DNA from 3 places in the Vreelandella sp. V005 genome. Region 3 is predicted to be linked to each of the others. Evidence: predicted binding sites of a transcription regulator. Region 3 holds the regulator's gene; each other region holds the start of a gene.

What was found. Region 3 encodes LexA, which represses DNA repair genes until DNA is damaged. Its sites were predicted from a motif close to TACTGTNTANNTANACAGTA; they were not measured.
Region 1: the regulator LexA is predicted to act here: its motif matches at 3,509-3,528, upstream of uvrD (DNA helicase II).
Region 2: the regulator LexA is predicted to act here: its motif matches at 5,383-5,402, upstream of ACUN8H_RS01520 (LexA family protein).

Annotation. Positions count from the first base shown of each region.
Region 1 covers NZ_JBQXYA010000006.1:176,213-183,040, reverse strand. The annotation lists gene ACUN8H_RS14500 (DUF72 domain-containing protein) at 1-493, shown strand, start outside; gene ACUN8H_RS14495 (sodium-dependent transporter) at 648-1,991, shown strand; gene ACUN8H_RS14490 (PA3496 family putative envelope integrity protein) at 2,040-2,255, opposite strand; gene hexR (transcriptional regulator HexR) at 2,506-3,360, shown strand; gene uvrD (DNA helicase II) at 3,580-5,778, shown strand; gene ACUN8H_RS14475 (phosphate-starvation-inducible PsiE family protein) at 5,841-6,320, shown strand; gene ACUN8H_RS14470 (TRAP transporter substrate-binding protein) at 6,427-6,828, shown strand, end outside.
Region 2 covers NZ_JBQXYA010000001.1:327,382-334,209, forward strand. The annotation lists gene ACUN8H_RS01500 (NAD-dependent 4,6-dehydratase LegB) at 1-736, opposite strand, end outside; gene ACUN8H_RS01505 (hypothetical protein) at 739-1,998, opposite strand; gene ACUN8H_RS01510 (Wzz/FepE/Etk N-terminal domain-containing protein) at 2,236-3,054, opposite strand; gene glyA (serine hydroxymethyltransferase) at 3,900-5,165, opposite strand; gene ACUN8H_RS01520 (LexA family protein) at 5,427-5,870, shown strand; gene ACUN8H_RS01525 (Y-family DNA polymerase) at 5,867-6,828, shown strand, end outside.
Region 3 covers NZ_JBQXYA010000011.1:38,530-45,357, reverse strand. The annotation lists gene moaC (cyclic pyranopterin monophosphate synthase MoaC) at 1-578, shown strand, start outside; gene moaE (molybdopterin synthase catalytic subunit MoaE) at 581-1,036, shown strand; gene ACUN8H_RS17720 (ribonuclease J) at 1,076-2,686, opposite strand; gene purU (formyltetrahydrofolate deformylase) at 2,916-3,770, shown strand; gene ACUN8H_RS17710 (energy-coupling factor ABC transporter permease) at 3,795-4,466, shown strand; gene lexA (transcriptional repressor LexA) at 4,486-5,166, opposite strand; gene ACUN8H_RS17700 (TetR/AcrR family transcriptional regulator) at 5,433-6,110, shown strand; gene ACUN8H_RS17695 (L,D-transpeptidase family protein) at 6,088-6,624, shown strand; gene nagZ (beta-N-acetylhexosaminidase) at 6,687-6,828, shown strand, end outside.

The sequences.
Region 1 (6,828 bases), on a different contig from region 3:
TCAGCTTGAGGCGTTGCTTGCGGACTGGCCACACCATTTACCATGTGCGGTAGAGGTACGTCATCCCGAGTTTTTCCACAAAGGGGCCGCTGAAATTGCTCTTAACCGCCTGTTGATAACTTATTCGGCTAACCGCGTGATGCTCGATGTTCGCCCGGTGTTTTCAACACCCGCTAACGGCCATATGGGGCTGGCCCAAGCCCAGCAAGAAAAGCCGAAACTGCCACTACACGTGCTTTCCACGGCAAATTATCCGGTAATACGCTTCATTGGCCATATTGACAAAACCATAAACAGTGACTACTTCAACGCCTGGAAGGCTCGCCTAAAGCTGTGGATAAGTCAGGGGAAAACCCCTTTCTTATTTGTGCATACTGCGGATAACCGCGAGTCTCCCCACATGGCTCGCTTACTTTACAATGCGCTGGGTGAAGCGACGCCATTACCTCCGCTAGCGCCTTTCGCGGGTGAAAAGCAAAGCCAGCTATTTTAGCCGGTCTTTTTAGGTCAGCTAACTGGCATGCTTGCAGTCGATCAGATAAATTGCGCTTACTTTCGAAAAAAGACGCTAGCAATGACGCTGTTTTCGAAAACTAGCGTGAACAACACGCTTTGACTGACACAATAATCGACTTAATGGGTGATGTATGGCGAAGCTCGCACACGCGCAATGGTCATCGCGAATGACCTTTGTGCTGGCTGCCGCTGGTTCAGCGGTTGGCCTGGGAAATATCTGGAAATTCCCTTACATGGTGGGCGAAAGCGGTGGTGCTGCTTTCGTCTTTGTCTATCTACTCTGTATCGCGCTGATTGGCTTACCCATTCTGGTGTCTGAATGGCTACTCGGGCGGCGTGGCCAGAAGAACCCAGCCAGCACCATGTCAGAGCTGGCGCGTGGAGCGAACAAGCCAAAAGCATGGGCCATCGTAGGCATTAGTGGCATCATCGGCGCCTTTTTAATTCTGTCGTTCTACAGCGTCATTGGCGGATGGTCGCTCTACTACACGGTCAACTCGGTGAGCGGTGCCTTTAGTGGCCAAGACGCTGACGGCATTGGCGCACTGTTTAACGGCATGCTGAGCAACCCAGGCCTACTGCTGCTGGGCCACTCCGTCTTTATGCTGCTAGTGATTGGCATTGTCGCCCGTGGTGTTACGAAGGGCCTTGAGGGTGCCGTACGCATTTTGATGCCGGTGCTCGCCCTGCTGCTCGTCGTGCTGATCGGTTACGGCATGTCGACTGGGCACTTTGGCGAAGCATTGACCTATATGTTCAACCCCGACTGGAGCAAACTCAGCGCTGAAACCGTGCTAGCCGCCCTAGGTCACGCCTTCTTTACCCTCTCTTTGGGTATGGGCATCATGATGGCTTACGGCTCGTATCTGGGCAAAGACATCAACCTGCTGCAAACCGCCCGTACGGTTATCATCATGGATACCGTCATTGCCCTTGGCGCTGGGCTAGCCATTTTCCCGATTGTATTTGCCAATAACCTGGATCTTGCTTCAGGCCCTGGGCTGATTTTCGTCACGCTGCCCTTGGCGTTTGGCAATATGGATGGCGGCCTAATCCTAGGCTTGATGTTCTTCTTGTTGCTCACGTTTGCCGCGCTAACCTCCGCGATTTCACTGCTTGAGCCGGTGGTTGAGTTCGTTGAAGAGCGCACGCCGTTAAGCCGTGTTATGGCAACGGTTGTGGCAGGTGTGGGAGCTTGGTTGCTCGGGATTGCAGCGCTGCTATCGTTCAACGTATGGAGCGAGCCGCTCATGTTTGGGCTGGGGGTGTTTGATTTGCTTGATACGCTGACCAGCAAAATCATGCTGCCGCTAACCGGGCTAGGTGCGATTCTCTTCACCGCTTGGTGCTTAGAGCGCAACAGTGTCGAAGCCGAACTAGGCCTTTCCGCGACCGGCAAGAGCGTATGGAACATCATCGCGCGCTATTTAGCGCCCGCTGGCGTTATTGCCGTATTCGTGACTGGGCTTATTTAAGCTAAGCCGTCACTGGTCCGCTGCTTACTAACCTTATTTCAGCTAATCTCAGTGCAATTCGCTCTCTTGTCGATCTTCGTCGGGCAAGGGGGCGATGTCCCGCGATAGTTTCTGAAACTCCCGATGCAACTCAATACCGCGGCGTGCTCTTAAGCTGCGCTGGGCAGCGCTACGCTGGCGCTGAGCATGCTCATCCACTTGCATGCTCATAAAGATATCGAGCAATTCGCTTTTAACCGAGGTGATTCGTTCGACGTTTCTCATAATCGACGTTCCTCCAGGTGAATATGCCTTCGTCCACCTGCACCCGTGACGACTGTATGATGCAGTGCGGCACTTCACTTATTACTATAACCTACTTGACAAAATGATGACGAATCTTAAAAAAAGGGGCTAACGGCCTTTAAACGTTAATCCCTACACCGCTTTCCATGCCCATTTGCGCTATCAGTCAGGCATACTGTCGAAATGCTAGAACTAGCCAAGTGTGAGTTTGAGAGCCAAGGAGCTGAACGTGAGTCGCGCCCTGTTCGATGAGATGAGACGCCGCATGGAGCACTTCCGACGCTCCGAGCAAAAAGTGGCGCGGTTTGTACTGCGCAACCCCGAAGAGGTCATCCACATGCGTATTGTGGATTTGGCCACCGAAGCCACCGTGAGCGAACCCACGGTGGTGCGTTTTTGCCGCGCGCTGGGGTGCAACGGCTTTCAAGATTTCAAGCTACAGCTAGCGCAAATGCTGGCTAGCGGCAGCCAGTTCGCTCAGTTTTCCATGAACGATAGCGACTCTGTTGCTGAGTTTTCGCATAGCATCTTTGACTCTACAGTGGGTACGCTGCTCTCGGTGCGAGACCGGCTGGATAATGAATCCCTAGGGCGTGCGGTGAATGCACTGGCAATGGCTAACCGTGTGGAATTCTACGGTTTTGGTGCGTCTGGTGCGGTGGCTTTCGATGCCCAGCACAAGTTTTTCCGGCTGCAAATTTCCACCTCTGCCTACGCCGATCCGCATATGCAGAATATGTCGGCGGTGACCTTAAAAGAGGGCGATGTCGTCGTAGCGATTTCACAAACCGGCCGCACTAAAGCGCTGGTGGCCAGCGTGCGCTTGGCCCGTGAAGCAGGCGCTACCGTCATTGGGCTATGCCCCAGCGGCTCGCCGCTTGCTGAAGAGGTCAGCCTGCCGCTGTATATCGATGTTCACGAGGACACTGAGATTTACACCCCGCTTAGCTCACGCATCGCCCATCTGGTGCTCATTGACGTACTCGCTGTCGGCGTGGCCAAAACCCGCGGCCCGAAACTCGCTGAACAGCTCAAAGCGGTTAAAAAGAGCCTTAATACGCTGCGCTTTCCTGAAGAGTCTTAGTCTTTACCTACACGTTCCCAGTGGCCGGGAGCGAGGGCAGGTTGAAGCGAGGGTCTTTTGACAGGGATGTCAAAAGTAGCGCCCACGGATGGGTTCACAGCGCCCTCGCGTAAACCTGCCCTCGACGCACAGGCGTGAAGATTGCCATACCTGTATACACAGCCAGTTCGCTGGCTGTGCTAGACTAGCCGCCTATTTTTTGATCCGGCAGCGGCTACTATGGACGACGTCACGGCGATTCTCGATCAGCTCAACTCCGCCCAGCGCGAAGCAGTGAGCGCCCCCCAAGGCAATCTATTGGTGCTCGCAGGCGCAGGCTCCGGCAAGACTCGCGTGTTGGTCCATCGCATCGCCTGGATGATGCAGGCGGAAGGGCTGTCTCCCTACGCACTGCTGGCGGTTACATTTACCAATAAAGCTGCCAAAGAGATGCGTACCCGCCTTGAAGCGCTGCTCAGCCTCTCGATGCGTCATGTTTGGGTGGGCACCTTTCACTCCATCGCCCATCGCCTGCTGCGTACCCACTGGCAAGATGCCCGACTGCCGCAACATTTTCAGATTATCGACTCCGACGATCAGCTGCGCCTGGTCAAGAGGCTGTTGAAAGATTACTCGATCGACGACGAACGCTATCCGCCCCGCCAAGTGCAGCATTTTATTTCCGGCTGCAAAGAGGAGGGCTTGCGCCCACATCAAGTCAATGTCGATGGCGATGGCTACATGGGCCAAATGGTCGAGCTCTACGAGCGCTACCAGCTCACCTGCGAGCGCGGCGGCTTGGTCGATTTCGGTGAATTGCTGCTGCGAAGCCTTGAGCTGCTGCGCGATAACCCAGCGCTTTTGAAGCACTACCAAGAGCGCTTTGGACACGTCCTGGTGGATGAGTTTCAGGACACCAATACCCTGCAATACGCCTGGCTAAAACTGCTCACCGGCATGCAGACGCCGATGACCGCCGTCGGTGATGACGACCAGTCGATCTACGGCTGGCGCGGCGCAAAAGTGGAGAATATCAGCCGCTTTGAGCAGGAATTCCCGCAAACCCATACCGTGCGTCTAGAGCAGAACTATCGCTCTACCAGCGCGATTCTTGAAGCCGCCAACACGCTGATCAGCCACAACAGCGAGCGGATGGGCAAAAACCTGTGGACTGACGGCATCGAAGGCGAGCCGATCTCGATTTATGCCGGGTTTAACGACTTGGAAGAAGCGCGCTATATCGTCGATACGATCAAAGAGAAGGTCGACGAAGGCTTTAACCGCCGCGATATTGCCATTCTCTACCGCTCCAATGCCCAGTCGCGGCTGCTCGAAGAAACGCTGATTCGTCAAGGCATGCCCTACCGTATTTACGGCGGTCACCGCTTCTACGAGCGCCTGGAAATCAAGAATGCCCTGGCCTACCTGCGCCTGATGCTCAACCGCGATGACGATGCCTCGTTGGAGCGGGTCATTAACGTCCCCACTCGCGGTATTGGTACCCGCACGGTAGAGATAGTGCGCTTGCGCGCCCGTGAGCAAGGCATTCCGCTGTGGCAGGCGCTCCACGATGCGATTAACGACGGTACCTTGAAAGGCCGCGCGGCCAATGCGGTGCAAACGTTTGCCAACTTGATCGAGCAGCTCGATAACGATGCCTCGGGTATGGCGCTGCATGAAATTATCGATCACGTTACTGTTCACACCGGTTTGATAGAGCACCACAAAAGTGAGCGCGGCGAGAAAGGCCAGGCACGGGTCGAAAACCTGGAAGAGCTCGTCACCGCTGCCCGCGCCTTCACTCAGGGCGATGTCTTTGAAGCTCCTGAAGCGGGCGAAGGCATGGCGGCGTTGGAGGCGTTCCTCTCAGAAGCCGCCCTTAACGCAGGCGACCATGAAGCCGAAGAGTTCGAGGACAGCGTGCAGTTGATGACGCTGCACTCCGCCAAAGGGCTGGAATTTCCGATAGTATTCATTGCTGGTGTTGAAGAGGGGCTGTTTCCGCACAAGATGTCTATCGAGGAACCTGGCAGGCTCGAAGAGGAGCGTCGGCTCTGCTACGTGGGCGTTACTCGTGCCATGCAGAAACTCTACCTGACCCACGCGGAAACCCGCCGCCTGCACGGCAAAGAGGTGTTTCCACGCCCTTCGCGCTTCTTGCGCGAGCTACCGCCGCATTTGCTGGAAGAAGTGCGCTTGCGCGGGCATATTTCACGCCCGGTGACCGCCTCACGTACCTCCTTTGCCCAGCAAAGCGTCGAGAGCAGCGGCGATCTGCCTAGCCTGCACGTTGGCCAAGGGGTTGAACATCCAGTATTCGGCGAAGGGATCATTCTCAACGCGGAAGGCGAAGGCGCCCGCGCTCGCGTGCAAGTGAGCTTTGAAGGCGAAGGGGTCAAATGGTTGGTACTTGGCTTTGCTAAGCTAACACCTCTGTAAGCAAGCCTCCCCTTTCACTTAGTTACCCCTGCTTGTGCGCTCAGGCGCCTTTGAGAGGCATTATGAAACAACGCTTTAAACGCCTATTTCCCGAAGTGAGTAATGGCTGGCAAACATTGAGCGGCTATCAGCGCTTTGAACGTTTAATTTCGATGGTGCTCACTTTAGCCATCGGCGGAGCCGTGCTAGTGGCCATGTATTATCTGGTGATTCACGTGGTACAACTGTTATTTATTCAAAGCCGTGATCCCTTCGATTACCGTGTCTTTCAAGCGCTATTCGATATGATTCTTACCGTCTTGATTGCCATGGAATTCAATAACTCAATCATTCGCACGATGACCAGTGGAAAAGGCTTTATCCACGTCGAAATTGTGGTGCTAATCGCTATTATGGCGCTAGTACGCAAGTTTATGGTACTGGATATGGAGGTTATTGATCCGTGGCAAATTGGTGCGCTATCGATAGCGGTATTGGCGTTAGGCGGCTGCTATTGGCTGGTACGCCACGGCAATAGCATGAAAGACGCATCGGATGATTGATCAGAAGGCTTGCGGGCGAAATTCGCTATAAAGCATACTAACAAGCGAACATGGCGCACTCAGCGCCCTATAACAACAGTATGATTACTTCTGGAGTTTTGCTTACATGCAACGCCGTAACTTCCTCAAAACCGTTGGCCTAGGTGCCGCTGGTGTCGCTGCTGCCCCCTTTGTAACCACCTCTAGCGCGCGCGCTCAAGAGACCTATACCTGGGACATGGTCACGTCGTGGCCAAAAAACTTCCCCGCTCTGGGCACTGGCGCGAATGACTTCGCCCGCCGGGTCGAGCAGCTCTCCAATGGGCGTATGCAGATTCGCGTACACGGTGCGGGTGAGCTGGTTCCCGCGCTTGAAGTGTTTGACGCCGTGGCGGCAGGAACTGCTGAGATGGGTCACTCTGCGTCTTATTACTGGCGCGGCAAAGTCGCTGCCTCGCAGTTTTTCACTGCCGTACCCTTCGGCATGAACACCACCGAAATGAACGCTTGGTTATATAATGGCGGCGGT
Region 2 (6,828 bases), on a different contig from region 3:
CCGAGATTTCGTAGTTAGAGGCAATATTGACCGTCTGGCCTACAGCGGCATCGCAGTTGGCCAACGCCAAAAAACCTCGGCAAGTATCTTCTACATAATTAAAATCACGGGTTGGCGAAACATCTCCGAGTTTGATCTGCTTCATGCCGCTAGCAATCTGGCTAATGATGGTGGGAATCACCGCCCTAGCCGACTGTCGGGGACCATAAGTATTAAAAGGTCGCGCCACAGTCACCGGCAAACCGAAAGCATTGTAAAAACTCATCGCCATGGCATCCGCAGCGATCTTCGAGGCGCTGTAAGGTGACTGTGGCTGCAGAGGATGATCCTCGTCAATCGGCACATACTGGGCTGTGCCATATACCTCACTTGTCGAAGTGTGAATCACGCGTTTCACATTATTCTCAAGTGCCGCCTGACAGATATTAAGCGTACCTTTGATATTGGTATCCACATAGCTATCAGGTGCAACATAAGAGTACGGGATAGCAATTAGCGCAGCCAAATGGAAGATGACATCTACATCTTTCATAATATGTTTGCAGTAATGTGGATCACGCACATCGCCATTTAGCACTTCTACTTGGTTTAGGCAGTCGATATCCTCAAGCCACCCCCAGTTATTAAAGGAGTTGTATTGGGCCAAGGCTTTAACCTGATAACCTTCACGAACCAACAGCTCGGTCAGATGGGAGCCGATAAAGCCATCAGCGCCCGTAACCAGTACTTTCATCATTTTTAATTACCTATTTCTAGCTTCTGAGGGGCTTTCGCCGTCAGTTTAAAATAAGAAAACGCTTTCCACAAAAAAGAAATCGAAAACGCCAAAATCATACCAATTGGTATAGCCCAGTAAGATATATAACTCACCGAAAAATAAACAAAACAAACAAAGGCAATGATAGCAAAAACGCTAGACATTATGATTGGTCGGTCATGACCTTGAGCGTAAAGACCATATTGAGGCACAAATCCGGCAACAAAAACAACAACCGTCAATAGTGTTAAATAAAACAACCCCTTGTTTTCCATGTAGGAATCCTTGCCAATAAAACTCAGCACAACATCAATCATGAAAAACGCAAAAACAACAAACACCCCTACAATAATGGCTGTTTGCATTAAGAGTTTTTTCATATTTGAAAAGAAGAGAGGCATATCGCCATCATGGAAATTTTTAATTAAAACGGGGTATATAAAAACAAAGACGGAGGCATCTAGAAACGAAACTAGAGCATTACAGATGCTCACAAAAAAAACGTAGGCGCCTAATACTTCTAAATTCGCATAGTACTCTAAAAAAAAACGATCAAGCGTAAAAATACCCCTAGTTGACAATGAGGCCAGAAGGAATGGTAAAGCTACGATAATGCCAGACCCAATCCACTTCCAGTTAACCTTAGCACTCCACCCGCCTAGTTGCATTCTATATATGATTACTATCGATATAAAGCAAGCTAAACTAGCCCCTATCGTCCATGCAAGGAACACAGCTTCTAGCGACCTATAAGTCGGGTAAAAAAACATAATGCCAGTAATTACAATACACCAAGCTCCAGATCTAAAAAACAGAACAAAGCTAGCGGCAACTTGCTTGGATGAAGCGACTAATAATCTATTGAACTCCTGTGAGAAATGCTCCAAAAAGAGAAGGATAAAAAACCAGACCATAAATTCGCCCGGCAAGTACCCGAGGCTAAAAATCAAAAGAAGCAGCGGCACAACCAAGCAGTATAGACATAGGATTAATAAAGCATGACTTTTTAAATACTCCCCCCAAATATTTCTATTCGTGGCAATAATCTCACGTGTACTAAAAATATAAAACTCTAAGCCCACCACATAAAGGGAATAACTTATAGCTGCAAACAACAAGCCATACATGCCTACTTGACTCGGCTCAAGATAATAAGCAAGTGTAAATATTAGTAAAAATTTACTGACCAAGGTTGCGCCGCGAAGCCCTACATTGACCAACCGTTTTAGAAAAGGACCCAAAACCACTACCTTATGTTATATAGCACACTTAAAACCTGAAATCTTGCCTATCAGCTAGGATTATAATGATTTGAGTATTATGATTAAAAAGACAGACTATACTCGTAGCTTCATGAGAGCTGTCAGACCATCAATATAAAAACATAAAGCTCTTTGCAATATGAACAACGTTATTTCCATTAAGTTTTTTTTACAACAATGCTAGCCTAGATCAACACTAGAGCGAAGCAACACAAATCAAGAAGCTTTTCCTGTTTTTTCTTTCTTAAGGCTTGCGCGAACAATACTGCCAAACTCAAAGATGAATACTCCGATGACAGCCAGCATGCCACCAAGCACTATAGCCAAAACCATAATTAAACTGCGACCAGTGCCAGCGGGTTCAAGGCTTTGAACCGCCACCTGCACAACCTCACCTTCGCTTAACTGAGTGAGATCTTGCTGTATACCGGCCAAGCGTTGCGTATAGTTCGCAATTAGTTCACCCGCTCTCTCACTGGTAGATTGTTCAACTGCTTCCAAGGCCCGCTCTGCATTCTCTAACTGCTGCTCAAGGCTGGCACGGTGTTTTTCAACACGCTCTTGCTGCCCTGCCATCATACGAGCCAGCAATGCATCATGCATCTGGGTGACCAATTCATTATTGTCCGCACTCGCCTCGGAGCCCAAGCGAATAAGCAAAGTGTCGCTGGGACTGGCTGCTGCCACTTCGAAGGGTAGGCTCTCCAATCCTGCCGACTCTCTTAGTTTACGCGTTTCCGGTCCAAGATAGAGGTTGTTAGCCTTGGCCAACACGGAAGCTGGTGCTTCCAGGGCACGTCCGGGCGCCTCCTCTGCCACCTGATATATTGAGACGTATTCATAGGCGCGCTCTGTTAGCAACACATAGGCCAGTGCACCGAGCACAACGACCAGAAAGACTAGCACCATGGTTTTCCAGCGCCTGACCATTATTTTAGCGAGATCGACTAGGGAAATTTCATCATTTGAAGGAGAGTGCTGCGGCTCATAAGGAGAAGACTGATTCATGCTATTTCGCCAGTAAAGGATAATCAAAATAAAGGCACGCTACCGCCCAGGGATATTCCGGACGCCTTCCCATGCCCTTTTTAGGTATATGCCTCATGCTTCAATTTAGCGAATATGCTAATTATTTGTGCATGCTGCAATTGTAAACTAATCGATATGATACATTTTCTTAATGATAGGCACCACGTGAACAAGCGCCAGGCTCGTTGGTACCGTGAGTGAAATTTGGTAGATAGGGTGGTTTCCCAACAAGCTGGCCTTATCAAAGCTCTTGCGAGTTCCCATTTCGGAGAATGAGCTTAGTGGCTCAGGCGTTTGCGCAGCAGCTGTAGTGCGCTTCTAAATCGCACCGGCTTCTTAAAAACCGCTGCTATTAAACACAGAATAGCCACGATTGCCCTAGTTCCAGGTGTACAGACCTTTCAGGCACGCTACCGCCCAGGGATTATTCCGGACATTTCCCTTGCCCTACTCTTATTTAACTTTGGCTTACCAGCGGCAGCGTTTAGCGTTCGGTCACAGCGAATTTCATATAATGCGCTTTGACCCCACGGTAAACGATACCCACGAGTTACCTCCTACTAACACACGGAGCACATGAATCGCCATGCCTCCTTGCCAGCGTAAAATGCGCCCAATGGTACCTTATCCAGTGTGAGGGGGGCGAGCCTTTCTGCGCCTCTGCCTAGTAGGGAGAACAGGGTTATGCTTCTCTACACCTGCGTGATTTAGCGAATACGGCATGGCAAGCTCAAAGCAGATGGAGCTGCCCATTTCGTATTTGCACAAGCCATAACAGACAAAGCCGCCGAAGAGGGTAATCTTCGGCGGCTTTGTCGAACGCCGGGCTAGCTATTTACAAGAAGTGTTGCTTATTTATAAACCGGCAAACGCGCACAAACCTCAGCCACTTTATCCAGCACCTGGGCTTCGATCGCGCTGGTGTCTTCCCCTTTGGCCAGCACGTCGAGAATGTCGCAGATCCAGCCAGCCAGTTGGGTACACTCTTCTTCACCGAAACCGCGTGTGGTGACCGCCGGGGTGCCGATGCGCAGGCCAGAGGTGACGAACGGGCTTTGCGGGTCGTTCGGTACGGCGTTCTTGTTCACGGTGATGTGGGCACGGCCCAGCGCCGCATCGGCGTCTTTACCGGTCACGCCTTGCTTGATCAGCGAGAGCAGGAAGAGGTGGTCTTCGGTGCCGCCAGAGACGATGTCGTAACCGCGGTCGATAAACACCTTGGCCATTGCCTGGGCATTTTTCACTACCTGCTGCTGGTAGGTTTTGAACTCGGGCGACATGGCTTCTTTGAAGCACACTGCTTTGGCCGCGATCACGTGCATCAACGGGCCGCCCTGGCCGCCAGGGAATACGGCGGATTGCAGTTTTTTCTCGATATCGGCGTCGTTTTCAGCTGAAAGAATCACACCACTCCGCGGGCCGCGCAGGGTTTTGTGCGTAGTAGAGGTGACGACGTGGGCATGGGGCAATGGGCTTGGGTAAACACCCGCCGCGACCAGGCCTGAGACGTGGGCCATATCGACCAGTAAGTAAGCGCCTACTTCGTCAGCGATCTCACGGAACTTCGCCCAATCGACGATTTGTGAATAGGCAGAGAAGCCGGCAATGATCATTTTCGGCTTGTGCTCGCGGGCAAGCTGGGCCACTTGGTCGTAATCGATCAGCTCTTGGTCATTGAGGCCGTACTGGATGGCATTGTAGTGCTTGCCCGAAAAGCTCGGCTTGGCGCCGTGGGTCAGGTGACCACCGGCATCCAGGCTCATGCCTAGAATGGTGTCGCCTGGCTTAACCAGTGCCTGGAAAACGGCGCTGTTGGCTTGCGAGCCGGAGTGCGGCTGAACGTTTACGTAGGTAGCGCTGAACAGTTCTTTGGCGTAATCGATCGCCAGGTTTTCAGCGATATCGACGAATTCACAGCCGCCGTAGTAACGCTTACCGGGGTAGCCTTCAGCGTATTTATTAGTCAGCTGGCTGCCCTGGGCTTCCAGTACGCGGGGGCTGGCGTAGTTTTCAGAAGCAATCAGTTCGATGTGGGCTTCCTGGCGCGCCACTTCTTTCTGCATGGCATCAAACAGCACATCATCGAATCCGGCAATTGTCATATCACGGCTGAACATCGGCGGGAACCTCGTAACGAGAAAGGATCATCATGGAAGAAGCGAGGGAACTATCATAACGCAGCCTGCCACTACTTTCATCGCATCCGCGTCAGGTCGTGCATGAGTCTGTTTCATGTTGCGTTGGTCATGAAATACTGACCGAACGGACAATCATCACGATAGACAAAAGGTCATTCGCGAGCGGCCCGCTTGCATTTTCCTTCGCTCTGAAAAATACTGTATATTCATACAACATTTTTAAGAGTCAGGATACCGACAATGCCGGGCCAGTCTTTTCACTTTACCCCCGCTTTGCCGTTAAGCGACCAGCCGTTGCCGCATTTAACTTTTTTGGGCCGCGCTGGTTTTAGCGGTTTTCCTTCGCCTGCGCAGGATTACGAGCCGTGCACGCTAGATCTCAATACGCGGCTGGTTAAACACCCTACCCAGACGTTTTATGTCACCGCTACCGGCGACAGTATGGAGGGCTGTGGGATTTTTGAGGGCGATCTTCTCGTTGTGGACCGGGGGATTGAGCCGCGGCTGGGGCATATTCTGGTCGCGATGCTGGAAGGCGAAGTGCTGATTAAACGTTACTCGCTTTACCAGGGCACCCCGCACCTATGCTCGACTCACCCGCACTACCCGCCCCTGCCCCTTGAAGGCAGCGACTGCAAACTGTGGGGCGTGGTGCGCGCGGTGATACACGAGTACGTACGATGATTGGCCTGGTCGATGCCAACAACTTTTATGTCAGCTGTGAGCGAGTGTTTCAGCCCAAGCTGGAAGGCCGCCCGGTGGGCGTGATGTCGAATAATGATGGTTGCGTCATCGCGCGTTCCGCCGAGTTGAAGGCGCTGGATATTCCCATGGGAACGCCCGCCTTCAAACTGGAAGGGCTGCGCCAGCGTGGCGAGATACACCTGCTCTCGTCTAACTATGAGCTGTATGGCGATATGTCTTCGCGGTTAGCGCAGCTACTGCGTGACGCCTGCCCAGAGGTCGCGCCTTACTCTATCGATGAAATGTTCATCTATTTAGACGATTTTACCCCGCAGCAGTGTGAGGCGCTGGGGAAGCAGTTGCGCCAACGTATTCGCCGCCACCTGGGCCTGCCGGTCTGTGTTGGGTTGGCCCCATCCCATACGCTGGCCAAGCTGGCCAATCACCTGGCCAAGCAAGACCCCCGCTACGAAGGCGTTTGCCTATTGCAAGGGCAGGGCCACACCACCGAGGCGCTGTTAAAACACACGCCGGTGAGCAGTGTGTGGGGCGTCGGGCGTCGGCTGGCCGAGCGATTGGCCATTGGTGGTGTCAACACTGCCTGGGATTTGCGTGAAAGCGATGAAAAATGGCTGCGTAAGCGCTTCTCGGTGGTGCTGGCCCGCACGGCGCTTGAGTTGCGCGGCACTCCCTGCCTGGAAATGAACGCGCTGGAACAACCGCGCCAGCGCATTATGACCTCGCGCTCGTTCGGCCAAATGACGGGCGCTTTTACAGAAGTGCATAACGCACTGCGCCGCCACGCCCAGCGTAGCGCTGAAAAACTGCGCGAACAGCGCAGCCTGGCACGCGCGGTAATGATATTTCTTAAGACCAACCGCCATCGCCGTGACCAACCGCAATATTTTCCGCAGGCGCTGATACCACTGCACTCGCCCAGCGACGATACGCGTGTGAT
Region 3 (6,828 bases):
TCTGCCATGCACTGGCGTTATCAAAAGTATCGGTTGAGTTCGAGATCGACATGATGGAGTGCTGTGTCCATGTGACGTCGCTATGTCGTTTAAATGGCCGCACAGGTGTCGAGATGGAGGCGCTGACGGCCGTTTCAGTCGCCTGCTTGACCCTTTACGATATGTGCAAGGCGGTCGATAAAGGCATGTGTATCGAAGCGATTCAGCTCGACAGCAAGCAGGGCGGTCAACGGGGGGATTATCAGCGTCAGAACAGGCAGTCGCCTATCGTGACCGGCGATGGCATATCAGGAGAAGTCAGCCTGGGAGAGCGTTGCCCTTCACCCTGCGTGCGGGTGAAATTTCTGGCCGAACTGCGTGAGCGGGTAGGCGAAAGCGAGGCAACGGTCGGGCTGGATCAGCTTGCCAGCCGTGATATTGGCGGGTTAAAAGCGGCGCTTGCCGAGCGCGATGGCCGGTTTAAACTACTTGCCGACCAGCGTACGTTATGTGCGATCAATCAAGTGATGGCAAACGACGACACATTAGTAACCGATGATGACGAAGTGGCTTTCTTTCCACCCGTAACAGGGGGTTAACGTTGGACATTAACGTGGCGGTTCAAGCAGCGCCTTTTTCAATGGACTATGGCTATAGCGAGGTATTAAACGGGCGTAGCGATATTGGCGCGGTGGTGAGTTTTACCGGGCTGGTGCGTGATTTCAATGAAACGCCCGATGTCACCGGGTTAACACTTGAGCATTATCCGGGGATGACCGAGCGCTCCCTAACGGCAATCGGTGAGCAGGCCTGGCGGCGCTGGTCGCTACAGGCAGTGCGGATCATTCATCGTGTGGGTTACTTGGCGCCAGGCGACCCCATCGTTCGCGTGCTGGTGGCCAGCGCCCATCGCCGAGAGGCGTTCGAGGCGTGTGATTTTATTATGGACTTTTTAAAGACTCAGGCGCCATTCTGGAAGAAAGAGCACTCTACACACGGCGAGTATTGGGTCAAAGAGCGTCACTCCGACCAGCAGGACGCAGCGCGCTGGAATTGAGATCCAGCGTCTCTACGTCTTCGCAATAAGGCAGCCGCCCTAGCGGTGGGCGGTATTGTCTAGGGTGATGGCCTCGGGCATTTCGGCGGCCATAATTTGCAGGTGTACATCAGGCAGATGCTGCATATGCTCTGCCAGCCAATGTACCAGGCGCGGCTGCAGGGCGTGGCGAAGATCTGCAAGCGTCTCAGCCGCAATCTCTGCGAGCTGCTCATCCAGCCAATCGCTAAAGCTATCCTCATCCAGCGGGCTTGCGCCTGTGGCATCCAACATTAATCGGCCAATGCGCGCCCACCCGGTATCGGTCGCGGTCACCGGCAGGGCTAGATATAAACTACCGCGGCGTGCCGTGCTGGCATCTTTGACTTCTAACCCTGGATGAGGCACCACGCTGTTTTGGCTGACGATGCAGGGGGGCTGAGGGTAGCGTGCCTCGCAGCGCAGTCCTTGGTTATCGAAACTAATTAAATCGCCGTTAACGGGCGTGAGGGGCGCACTAATCCCTAATTGGCTGGCAATGGCCTGATGTGCCTGCTGATGCCTTGCTTCGCCATGCACGGGAATCAAGTGCGCGGGTTTGACCCATTGATAGAGTTTCACCAACTCATCCTGCGCAGGATGACCTGTAGCATGCAGTTCGGGGTGGTTGTTTTCGTCGTAAACCCGCACGCCCAGCTGTGTAAAACGCTTTTTAAGCTGTTCAATAGGGCGCTCGTTGCCCGGAATGGCTTTGGCTGAAAAGATAACGTTATCGCCTGGCTGCAAATCCACGAAGGGGTGCCGGCCTTGTGCAAGGCGCTGTAGCGCGGCACGGGGCTCTCCTTGGCTGCCAGTCGCGATGATCATCACTTCATCCGGAGGCAAATAGCCTAGGTCATGATTGGGTACCAGTGGCGGTAAGTCATCCATATAGCCAAGCCCACGCGCAACGCTCACCATTCGCTCCATTGAACGGCCCATCAAGCTGATGCGTCGGCCACACTGATGCGCGGCGCGCCCAATCGCCAATACTCGCGCAAGGTTGCTGGCAAAGCAGGAAACAACCACACGGCCCTGGCATTGGCTAAGCGTTTTTATCAGCGCTTTCGCCACATCGCCTTCACTGCCGGAATGGCCTGGCATAGGCGCGTTGGTGGAATCGCCCACCACTAAATCGACCGGTGCAAGCGCTCTAAACTGCGCCGGGCTTACCGGTGTACCAATCAGTGGTTCAGGATCGAGTTTCCAGTCACCGGTATGCAACACACGATAGCCGCCGGCCATCAAGAGAATGGCGCAGCTTTCGGGTATCGAATGCGTCAGCGGCAGATAGCGCAGCGTAAACGGCCCGCTTTCAAGCGCTTCGCCTGGTTCGATGACGTGGATCGCCGCACTGCTCAGTTGATGTTCAGCGAATTTGAGTCGTAACAGTCCCGCCGCTAATGGGGTGGCATAAATAGGGCAGTTCCACATCGGCCACAGCCATGCGACGGCGCCAATGTGATCTTCATGTCCGTGGGTAATAAAGAGTGCTTTCGGCACGATGCCGAGTGCCTTCGGAGTATCGAGGTTAGGCACCTGCAGCGGTGAGTTAGGAAGATCCTGTCGAATCATCATGCCGCAATCGACGGCAATCCAATGATCGTCATAGCCATAGAGCGTTAGATTCATGCCAATCTCACCGCATCCCCCCAGCGGCAACATGCGCAGCGGTGGACGGCGACGGGGACGAATTTGAACGCGTGTAGAGTGCATCAGTTATGAAAAGCCTAAAAAGTAGTGACTTAACTATACGGTAAGGCGGGGTCAGCTAACAATGATCCGTGTCCTTCCGATACACTATGCAGACCAAGCCATTGGTTGTCATAAATACCTTAGAAGTAGGTCAAGAGTCGCTCATATGTCTCATTATTACCGTTTAGTTGTATCCTGCCCTGATCGGGTGGGTATTGTTGCCCGGGTATCGAGTTTTATTGCTCAACAAGGCGGGTCTATCACCGAAGCTAGCCAGCACTCCGATTTAGAAACGGGCTGTTTCTTTATGCGTTACGAAATTCTGGCGGATTCGGTAGGTATGTCGGTAGAGGCACTGCGGACGGCCTTTGAACCGGTGGCGGATGAGTTCAATATGCAGTGGTCGTTGGTGGATACGCAGCAGCGTCGCCGTGTGGTCCTGATGGTTTCCCGCGAGTCTCACTGCTTGGTAGATTTGCTGTATCGCTGGCAGGCGGGGGAGCTAGATTGCGATATCGTTAGCGTTATTTCCAACCATGACGATATGCGTTCATTGGTGGAGTGGTACGGCATTCCTTACCAGCATGTGCCCGTCGACGCCGATAACAAGCAGGCCTCGTTTGCCAAAGTGCAAGCCGAAATCGATAGCGCCCGGGCTGATTGCGTCGTGCTGGCGCGTTATATGCAAATTCTTCCGCCTGACTTGTGCGCGCGCTATGCAGGCCGAGTGATTAATATTCATCATAGTTTTTTACCCTCCTTTGCGGGCGCTAAACCCTACCATCAGGCTTACCAACGTGGGGTTAAACTGATTGGCGCGACGTGCCACTATGTGACGGAAGAGCTCGATGCGGGCCCGATCATCGAACAGGATATTCATCGCGTGAGCCACTGCCACACGCCGACCGATTTAGTTCGTTTCGGCCGTGATGTTGAAAAGGCCGTGCTCGCTCGGGGTTTACGCTGGCATCTGGAGGCTCGCGTCCTGGTGCATGGCAACAAGACCGTCGTGTTTAGTTAACGCCCGATAAGATGAGAGGCCGCTATGTCATTTGCGCAAAATGTATTGGCGCCCTGGGCGCTGATACTCACCTCACTACTCTCGCTGAGCGTCGTGGTGTGGGCGCTTTGGGGGCGGCCTTGGCAAGTGTTGATCGAGGATACGGCGCTTCAGCACCGATGGTTAGGCGCAACGCTGGCCGTGGTACTGATGTGGCAACTACGCGCTCAAGCGGTAGATTGGCTAACGTTACATCTGGTCTTTACGGTTTTGATGACGCTGGTTTTTAAAGCGCCATTAGCGCTGATCAGCAATGTACTTATCAACGTGGCAATGGTGGCTATTGGCCGCAATGAGTGGATGCTGCTGGGGCCGAATGTGCTGGTGACGGGGATCATTCCGGCGGCCATCACGGGCACGGTTTGGCGGCTGGCAGATCGTCGTCTGCCGGATAATTTAATGGTGTTTCTATTTGCCTGCGGCTTTTTTGGCGCGGCATTGGCAACGCTGGTGGCGGGGCTATCAGCCGTGTTGCTGATCACCATTGCCGGCACCGATCCTGACGCTATCTATTTGGCCCAAGAGTATGCACGGTTCTTGCCCTTGTTGATGCCTTCGGAGGCGTTTATCACCGGTATGCTGCTGAGTATTCTGATGGTCTATCATCCCCATTGGGTGGCCACGTTTAATGACCACCGTTATATCGATAGGCAGTAGCGGCTATTACTAGCCAACATTAGCCAAGCGCTTGGCCACTGCCACCGCGAATGACGCCAACGCCGACACCTTCGATGTCCAGCGACTGTGAGCGCAGGTCGATCTCAATGGGCGCAAAGTCGGGATTTTCCGCGAATAGCGTGACCTGATGTCCCTGACGCTGGAAGCGTTTGACGGTCACTTCATCGTCTAAGCGTGCCACCACAATCTGGCCATCGCGCACTCGCTCGGTGCGGTGAACTGCGAGTAGATCTCCTTCCAAGATGCCGATGTCCTTCATTGATAGCCCACGCACGCGCAGCAGGTAATCAGCCTTGGGCGTGAAGTATTCAGCGGGCAGAGGGCAGTAGCGGTCTATATGTTCGGCGGCGAGGATAGGGCTCCCCGCGGCGACTTCTCCAATCACTGGTAGCCCCGTCGGCGCTGGGTCAAGGGTGGCAGTGGGTGATTCGATCAGCGTGTTGTCGATTACCTCTTGGGGCTCTTGGTTGGGCAGTCGAATACCGCGGGATGTATTGCGGATGATGCGAATAACGCCTTTGCGCTCGAGTGCGCGCAGGTGCTCTTCTGCTGCGTTGGGTGAACGGAAGCCCAACGCTTTAGCAATTTCAGCGCGGGTCGGAGGGTAGCCAAATTCGCCCATGGTTTTAACGATAAAATCAAAAACGTGCTGTTGGCGAGCGGTTAGCGGACGCGACATACCAGACTCCAAAATAGTGAATAGACGGTGACTGTTTAAATGACGACTTAATCGATAAGTGGTTAAGTATACAGTATGTTCCTCTGTCCAGTATATGGCTTGTCAATCCGTGGATATCAACTCAGCGAAATTTTAATAATCGTTTGAAACTAAGTTTCTACTTATTTAGACAGCCACATTTCATCAGAAAATCAAGCGTTGAGCCTACCTGCGTTATGGCATAGTATTTTGCGATGTTTAAAACATCCGTTTCCCCGGAGAGCAGCATGGCTCAATCTGATACGGTAACTCGAATACTCGACACTGCGGAAGTGCTGTTTGCAGAGCGTGGTTTTGCTGAAACCTCGCTGCGCAACATCACTAGCAAAGCGCGGGTCAATTTAGCCGCTGTGAATTACCATTTCGGTTCGAAAAAAGCCTTGATCCAGGCTGTTTTTTCGCGCTATCTGGACCCCTTCACTCAGCGCTTTCACACGGCACTCGATGAGCTGGAAGCCCAGCATGCCGGGGGCGTCATTCCGCTTGAATTGCTGCTCGAAACAATGGCGAATACCGTGCTGGCGGTGCCGGCGGAGCGCAATAGCTTAAAGGTGTTCATGCGCTTGTTAGGGCTTGCCTATAGCCAAGCCCAGGGGCATCTTCGGCGTCATATTCAGCAGGAGTATGGGGATGTGTTCACGCGCTTCACTGAGCTAGTGCGACAAGCCACACCCGACTTGCCTGACGCTGAGCGCTTTTGGCGACTACACTTTATGCTTGGCACTGTGATTTTTACGCTTTCAGGGCTCGATGCGCTTCGCGATATCGCCGAAAAGGATTATCACGAGCAAGTGACCGTGCGCGATTTGGTGAGACGCTTGCGCCCGGTCGTGGTTGCCGCCATGAATGCACCGTTGCCCTCAGCGCTTGAAGAAGGAAAATATGCGAACGCCCAGGCTCGCTGAGCTACCCCCTATAGAGAACATTTGGTTAGACATAGATACCACTCAACAGCGGTTACGCTGCTGGCGAGGGCCAAAAGTGTTGCATGAGTGTGACATATCGTCAGGTGTCGCCGGTGTCGGAGAGCGTAACGGTAGTGGTAAAACCCCTCATGGCTGGCACTATATTCGGGCGGCGATCGGCGAGGGGGCGCCTGATAATGCGGTATTTCGTGGTCGTCGCTGGACCGGCGAGGAATTTTCTCCTGCGCTAGCGAAGGCGCATCCCGAGCGTGACTGGATTTTGACGCGTATCCTGTGGCTGTGTGGGTTAGAAAAAGGCGTTAACCGCGGTGGCCAGGTAGATTCCCAGCGGCGTTATATTTATCTGCACAGCACGCCTTCTGACCAGCCTATGGGCGTTGCTGCTTCTCATGGCTGTATTCGTTTACGCACCAATGATTTGCTGTATATCTTTTCATTAGCGCTGCCAGGCACTCCCGTTTGGTTGCACGGCGGTCGTCAATCGTTTGACTGATCAGTTTTGACTCCGCTAGACGATCGTCTAGAATCATCGCCCTTTTAAATGGACCTGTCACGATGACTCAACCGCTAGGCCCGGTCATGCTCGACCTTGAAGGCCCGACATTAACGGCTGCAGAAAAACGCTTACTGCGGGAGCCGAGCGTAGGGGGCGTCATTTTATTTGCGCGCAATGTCGAGAATGGTTATCAAGTTCGCA